One region of the Actinoplanes subglobosus genome, then DNA from elsewhere that is predicted to be linked to it. Evidence: riboswitches for the same ligand, from Rfam matches in the RefSeq annotation. Region 1 holds a riboswitch; the other holds the start of a gene.
The links. A riboswitch is a leader RNA that binds a small molecule or an ion and turns the genes downstream of it on or off. The one in region 1 is predicted to bind thiamine pyrophosphate.
Positions count from the first base shown of each region.

Region 2: another riboswitch for thiamine pyrophosphate. It lies ahead of ACFO0C_RS46055 (ECF transporter S component); the one in region 1 lies ahead of ACFO0C_RS11670 (thiamine phosphate synthase).

Region 1 covers NZ_JBHSBL010000012.1:148,899-152,692, forward strand. The annotation lists gene thiS (sulfur carrier protein ThiS) at 1-155, opposite strand, end outside; gene thiO (glycine oxidase ThiO) at 152-1,171, opposite strand; gene ACFO0C_RS11670 (thiamine phosphate synthase) at 1,168-1,752, opposite strand; TPP riboswitch at 1,746-1,856, opposite strand; gene ACFO0C_RS11675 (ABC-F family ATP-binding cassette domain-containing protein) at 1,889-3,535, opposite strand; gene ACFO0C_RS11680 (class I SAM-dependent methyltransferase) at 3,563-3,794, opposite strand, start outside.
Region 2 covers NZ_JBHSBL010000035.1:51,736-55,529, forward strand. The annotation lists gene ACFO0C_RS46040 (hypothetical protein) at 1-147, shown strand, start outside; gene ACFO0C_RS46045 (DUF6328 family protein) at 144-647, opposite strand; gene ACFO0C_RS46050 (alpha/beta fold hydrolase) at 679-1,494, opposite strand; TPP riboswitch at 1,634-1,738, shown strand; gene ACFO0C_RS46055 (ECF transporter S component) at 1,814-2,404, shown strand; gene ACFO0C_RS46060 (ABC transporter ATP-binding protein) at 2,408-3,794, shown strand, end outside.

The DNA of each region.
Region 1 (3,794 bases):
ACGAGGTCCACCTCCGACCAGGTGGACCGTGGCACGACGGTGCCGTTGACCGCGACCGCCACCCCACGCTGGGCGGCGATCAGTTCCGCGACCAGGGTCGCGACCGAGCAGGTGCCGGGCCGGCTCTGGGCCTGGCCGTTGATCGTCAGCTTCATCGGAACCTCCCGGGGGCGAACGCGTCGAGAATCGGGTCCGCCGAGCCGGTGACCACCAGGTCGGCGATGAGTCGTGCGGTGATCGGGGCGAGCAGGATCCCGTTACGGAAATGGCCGGCCGCGACCACGACCCGGCGGTCGTCGTCGAGGAATCCGAGGATCGGCGCGTTGTCCGGCGTCCCCGGCCGGTGCCCGACGGTGACCTCGCTGAGTTCGTGGTCGGCGAGGCCGGGTACCAGGTCGAGGGCGGCGCGCAGCAGGTCGTGCACGCCTCCCGCGGTCGGTTGCCGGTCACCGCGTTCCTCCTGGGTGGCGCCGACGACGATCTCGCCGTCGGCCCGCGGGACCAGGTAGACGTGGCGTCCGTCGGCGGCACCGTCGATCACGTGCCGGAGCAGACCGGGTTCCCCGCGGAGCCGGAGGACCTGGCCTTTGACCGGCCGGACCGGCAGCCCGGTGAGCCCGCCGGTGTGATGCCCGGCGGCCACGACGACGGCGTCACCCTCCACATCCGACAGGTCTGCGACGCGGCGCGTGACGACACGGCCCGTCAGCCGCTCCCGCAGGGCCGCGACGACCCTGCGGGGATCGACCTGGTGCTCCTCGGCAGCGAACGCCCCGGCCCGTACCCGCGGCGAGATCCCTGGTTCGAGATCACGCACCTGGGAACCGGTCAGCGGAGTCAGCTTCTGGTGCTTCCACTCCCGGGCCGCCTCGGCCACGTCATCCGCGGTGAGGGCGAGCGACAGCGTCCCGGCCCGGTCGTATCCGACGTCCCCGAGCCCGGCCACGAACTCCGGCCACAGCTCATGCCCCGCCTCCAGCAGCCGGGTGAGGTGCGGATACTCGAACGCCGACTCCCCACCCGGCGCGAGCATCCCGGCCGCGACATGCCACGCCCCGTCCGCTCCGTCAGGCGCCGGATCGTAGACGGTGACGTCCGCCCCGCGTCGGAGAAGCTCCGCGGCGATGGACAGCCCGATGATGCCGCCACCGACGACGGCGACGCGGCTCATGGCAGGACCGCCAGGAATTCCGCAACCGCTCCCTTCGGATCCGCCGCGAAGGCGGAGACAGCCGCGACCCCGTGCACCGCGAGCAGCGGCACCCGTTCCGCGGTGATACCGCCGATCGCCAGAACCGGCGTGCCCGGCACCGCGTCGGCGACAGCCGCAACCGCGGCCGGCCCGAGCGGTGGTGGCAGCCCGTCCTTGGTGGACGTGTGGAAGGCCGGCCCGACCCCGAGATAGCTGGCCCCGGCCTCGATGGCCGCCCGCGCGGTCTCCGCCGAACGGCAGGTGCCGCCGATGATCGCGTCCGGCCCGAGCACCCGGCGGGCGGCGGACACCGGCAGGTCGTCGGCACCGAGGTGAACACCGTCCGCGCCGGCCGCGAGAGCGACCCCGACCCTGTCGTTGACCAGCACCATCGTGCCGGCCGGCCGGCACACCGCGAGGGCGGCGCAGGTCAACGCGTACGCCGAAGCGTCGTTGCTCTTGACTCTGATCTGGACAGCCACGTCGGGCAACCCGGCGACACCGCGAACGACGTCGATATCGTCGGTTATGACGTGGATGCGGGGAAACGATGTGCCCATGAGGGACTCCTCCCTGCGCCGGCATTACCCGGATCAGGTTCGACGGTCGGGGGCCGCATCAGCCCCCCTCTCAGCCCGGTGCCCGGACTCCCGTGGGTTGTTGTAACCGGACCATAACCGGTCCGTGACGAGAAAACTAGCGGACGTCCCAGACCGGCTCCGGAACCTCCACCACCTCGCCGTCCCCCCTGAACAGCACGAAGCGATCGAAAGACCTGGTGAACCAGCGGTCGTGGGTGACCGCGATCACCGTGCCCTCGAACCCCTTCAAACCCTCCTCCAACGCCTCCGCCGAGGCGAGGTCGAGGTTGTCGGTCGGCTCGTCGAGCAACAGCACGGTCGCCCCCGACAGTTCGAGCAGGAGCACCAGGAACCGGGCCTGCTGTCCACCGGAGAGGGTCCCGAACCGCTGGTCGCCCTGGGCGGCCAGCTCGTACCGGTTCAGGTGCTTCATGGCGCCCGCCCGATCGAGCCCGGACCGGTGCTCGTCACCGCGCCACAGGATCTCGACGAGCGTCTTCTCCATCAGCTCCGGCCGGTCGTGGGTCTGCGAGAAGTGGCCGGGCCGGACCCGAGCGCCGAGACGGGCCTTGCCGTCGTGCGACACCTTCGCCAGCGGTGCGCCGTCGACCGGTTTGTGCTCCAGGTCGGGGTCGGTGCCACCGGCCGCGAGCAGGCGCAGGAAGTGCGACTTCCCGGTCCCGTTCGCGCCGAGGACGGCGACCCGGTCGCCGTACCAGATCTCCAGGTCGAACGGGAACGTCAGGTTCTCCAGCTCGAGCTGCTCGCAGATGACCGCGCGCTTGCCGGTGCGGCCGCCGCGCAGGTTCATCTTCACCGCCTGGTCCTTCGGTGGCAGCGGCGGCGGGCCGGCCTCCTCGAACTTGCGGAGCCGGGTCTGCGCGGCCTGATAGCGGGAGGCCAGACCGTCGTTGTAGGCGGCCTTGTTCTTGAGCATGAAGACCAGTTCCTTGATCTTCTCGTGCTCCTCGTCCCAGCGGCGGCGCAGCTCCTCCATGCGCTCGTGCCGGTTCATCCGGGCCTCGTGCCAGGAGGCGAACCCGCCCGGATGGGTCCAGGCGCTGCCACCCTCGACGGCGACGACCCGGCTCGCGGTCTCGGCCAGCAGCTCCCGGTCGTGCGAGACGTAGAGGATCGACTTGTTCGACTCGCGCATCCGCTGCTCCAGCCAGCGTTTGGCCGGGACGTCGAGGAAGTTGTCCGGCTCGTCGAGCAGCAGCACCTCGTCGTTGCCGCGCAGCAGCAGGTCGAGGGCGAACCGTTTCTGCTCGCCGCCGGAGAGGGTCCGCACGATGCGGGAACGCGCCTCCTCCCACGGCTTGCCCAGGATCGAGACGGTCACCGTGTCGAAGAGCACCTCGGCGTCGTAACCACCGGCCTCACCCCAGTGGGCGAGCGCGTTCGCGTACGCGATCTGGGATTTCTCGGTCTCGCCGAGCGCCGCGGCAGCCGCCCGCAAGCGTTCTCCGGCCTCGCGGAGCGCCGGTGAGACGAGCGAAAGAGCAAGATCTTCGAGGGTACGGTCGTCGCCGATCATCCCGATGAACTGGCGCATCACCCCGAGCCCACCGGAACGCGCGATGGTCCCGCTCTGGGTCGGTATGTCACCGGCCACCATGCGCATGAGCGTGGTCTTGCCCGCCCCGTTGGGACCGACGAGCGCCACCTTGGCCCCCTCGCCGACCCGGAACGACACGTCGGCGAACAGCTCCCGACCATCCGGGAGCACGAAAGCTGCGCCGGCGACATCCACGTAACCCATGGCGGCATCCTCCCTGTCAGTGCCGGCTCAGTCAGCCGATTTTCCGGTGACCCGCAGGACGCGGAAGCCCCGCTGGCTGGCCACCCGCTCGACGGTCCAGCCGAGCCCGGTCAGCCAGGTGTGCAGCGAGTCACCACCGAGGTTGCGGTTGATCACGAGCCAGGCGGTGCCACCGGGCGCGAGCCGGGGCAGCCAGCGCTCCAGCAGCTCGTGCAGCCCGGCCTTGCCGATGTGGGTGGGCGGGTTGCTCCAGATCTCG
Region 2 (3,794 bases), on a different contig from region 1:
GCGTTGCGGGCGCTGGCCTCCCAGCCGCTGACCGAGCTGGCGAAGCTGGGACCGGACATCGCGCAGAGCTGGCGGGCCGGCGACGCCGACGCGGTCGCCGCCCTGGCCGGCCTGGAGCTGCGCCGGCTGGGCCTGCGAAAGCGTTAGTCCGTGGCGGACGCGGCGTCCTCGTCGTCGTCGCCCCACTCGCGGTGGGCGAACGGCAGGATGGCCCAGTAGGTGAGGAACCAGCCACCGGTGACGACGGTCAGCGGGATCGCCCACTGCCAGTCCAGCAGGTAGTCGGTGATCAGCAGGACGCTGCTGGTCATCGCGATCAGCATGAACGCCAGGCCGCCGGTGGCCATCTTGTGGGCGTACCGGACCAGCTCGGGTTTGCGGCCCTGCCGGAACAGTGCCCGGTGGAAGGCCACCGGCGAGATGATCATCGCGGTGGCGAACGCCGCGCTGATCAGAGCGACCGTGTAGACGTCCTTCTGGAACGCTGTGACGTTCGGGAAGCCGCTGCTGAACGGCAGGGTGAGCAGGAACGCGAAAAGGATCTGCACACCGGTCTGCGCTACGCGGAGCTCCTGGAGGAGATCGGCGAAGTTCCGGTCCCAGCGCTGCTTCTCGGTCTCTCGGGGGGAATGTGTATCGACCGCCATGACGCGCCGAATTCCCCGGCCGGGCCCCCGGTCAAACGCCGACGCGTGCCAGGATCGCATCGGCCAGCTCCCGCGGTGCCTGCTCCGGCACCCAATGGCTGACGCCGCGCATCGCCACCAGCCGGTAGTCGGCCCGCACCCAGTCCCGGGTCCGTAGTGCCGCGGTCAGCCCGACCACCCCGTCCTGGTCGCTCCAGACGTAGGTGGTCGGCACCGTGACCACGCCGAGTCTCGCGACCTGGGCGGTGTCGAAGGCCCGGTACCAGTTGAGGCCGCCGGTGAGCCGGCCCGGTTCGCGCATCGCCGCCACGTACTGCTCGGCGCGCATGCCGATCGGCCGCAGCATCAGGCGCAGGGTCAGGGCGTGCTGGGCGAGCAGCAGTTTCTCGGCGAACGACCGCTGGAACACCTTGAAGTAGGCGAGCCGCGCCTTCTGGCTGGGCCGGACCCGGACGGCGAGCATCAGTGCCCGCGGGTGCGGCACGGAGACCGCGGTCAGGGTGCGCACCCGGTCCGGGTGGCGGGCGGCCAGCTGCCAGCCCACCTGCGCACCCCAGTCGTGGCCGACGACGTGCGCCTTCTCGATGCCGAGCGCGTCGAGGACGGCGATCGCGTCGGCGGTCACCGAGGTCATGCTGTAGGCGGCGACGTCGGACGGACGGGCGCCGGGCGAGCATCCACGCTGGTCCATCGCGTACGTCCGCAGCCCGGCCGCGTGCAGGTGCGGCAGGACCAGGTCGAACTCCCGGGAGTCCTGCGGGAAGCCGTGCAGCAGCAGGACCGGTTCGCCGTCCTCCGGGCCGCTCTCGTGAACGTCGAACGTCAATCCCCGGGCCTTGACCTCGATCACGTCTTCCCTCCCGTTTGCATGCCGCTAACCAGGTGTTACGGTCATCGAAGCACATCCAACGAAGCTTTTTCGCGACGGCGGAGACGATGTGCATCGCTCGGGCGATGCGTGAGTCGAGGCAGGTCGCGAAAAAACTTCGATCCGACAGGGGAGCGCACAGCGCTGAGAGTGCGGTGAAATCCGCAGACCCTAGTACCTGATCTGGGTAATGCCAGCGCAGGAAGCTCGGTCTCTCCAGCCGCGTCGTGCCCTGGGCATCGCCGCCCGGGGGAACACGGCGTGCGTCTCCTCCCGGTACCCACTGGGAGGCATTCCAATGAACGACATCAATCCCCGTAGGTGGCGGACGATAGACATCGTCATCGCCTCCGTCATCGCCGTGACCTTCGGCGTGATCTTCTGGGCCTGGGGCACGGTCTGGTCGGTCACCGAGGGCGCCTTCGCCTTCTTCCCACCGGCACAGACCCTGATCTACGGCGTCTGGCTGGTCCCGGCCGTCCTGGGCGCCCTGATCGTCCGCAAGCCGGGTGCCTCGCTCTACACCGAGGCGGTCGCGGCCACCGTGTCCGCGCTGCTCGGCAGCCAGTGGGGCGTCGACACGATCGTGTCCGGCCTGCTCCAGGGGCTCGGCGCGGAGCTGGCGTTCGCGATCCTGCTCTACCGCAACTTCAAGCTGCCGGCCGCGGTGCTGGCCGGCACCCTGACCGGGGTCAGCGCGGCGTGCTACGACTTCGTCAAGTACACCGCCGGGACGGACCTGTGGTCCTACCGGATCCCGTACGCGGTGATCACCGTGATCAGCGGCGCGATCATCGCCGGCGCCGGCTCGTGGGCGCTCGTCCGGGCGCTCGCTCCGACCGGCGTGCTGGACCGGTTCGAAGCGGGCCGGGAACGGGCATCCGTCTGAGACATGAGTGACGTTCAGCTCCGTGACTTCGGGTGGCGGCACGCCGGGCGCCGCGCCTGGGCGGTCCGCGGGCTGGACCTGGAGATCCGGCACGGCGAGCGGGTGCTCCTGCTCGGTCCCTCGGGGGCCGGCAAGAGCACGCTGCTCGCCGCACTGGCCGGGCTGCTACCCGAGGACTCCGGCGAGTCCGAGGGCACGATCCGCATCGACGGGCTCGACCCGCGCAAGGCACGCGAGCGCGTCGGCATCCTCTTCCAGGACCCGCAGACCCAGCTGGTGATGGCCCGCAGCGGCGACGACGTCGCGTTCGGCCCGGAGAACCGGGGCGTGCCGGCCGGTGAGATCTGGCCACGGGTGTCCGACGTGCTGGATCGCGTCGGTTTCCCGTACCCCATCAATCGTCCGACCTCGGCCCTCTCCGGCGGTGAGGCGCAACGCCTCGCCCTCGCCGGGGTCCTCGCGCTGCGGCCCGGTCTGCTGCTGCTCGACGAGCCGACCGCCAACCTGGACCCGCCGGGCGCCGAGCTCATCCGCACCGCGGTGGCCCGGGCCACCGGCGCGGACACCACGCTGATCATCGTGGAACACCGGGTCGCCGAGGCACTTCCGCTCGTCGACCGGGTGGTGGTCCTGGATCCGGGCGGCGGCGTCCGCGCCGACGGGACGCCCGAGATGATCTTCGCCGCCTACGGCGACAGACTCGCTGACGAGGGCGTCTGGGTTCCGGGTTTCCACACCCCGCCGCTCAAGACGAGATCAACGTCAAGAGATCATTTGATACGGGCTACGGGTGCCGCCGTGGGCAGACGTCTCGGCCCCGTCACCATTGAAGCGAACGGTGGCGAGGTCCTGGCCGTGACCGGTCCCAACGGCGCCGGCAAGTCGACGCTGGCGCTGGTGCTCGGTGGCCTGCTCGCTCCCACGTCCGGCCGGGTCGAGGCGTTCGGTGACCGACGGCCGCCGCACCGATGGCGGGCCACGACGCTGGCCGGGCGGATCGGGTCGGTCTTCCAGAACCCGGAGCACCAGTTCGTCACGTCGAAGGTCTCCGACGAGCTGGCTCTCGGGCCGCGACGGCTGGGCCGCTCCCCCGCCGAGGTCGGCCGCATCGTCACCGAACTGCTCGAACGACTGCGGCTCACCAGGCTCGCCGAGGCCAACCCCTACACGCTCTCCGGTGGGGAGGCCCGGCGGCTGAGCGTGGCCACGGCACTGGCGACGGCACCGCGGCTGCTCGTGCTCGACGAGCCGACCTTCGGCCAGGACCGGCGCACCTGGCGGGAACTCGTCGACCTGCTCGCCGGCCTGCGTGACGAAGGGCACGGGATCGTCGCCGTCACGCATGATGACGCGTTCGTCCGTACCCTCGCCGATCGGACCGTCCCCCTCG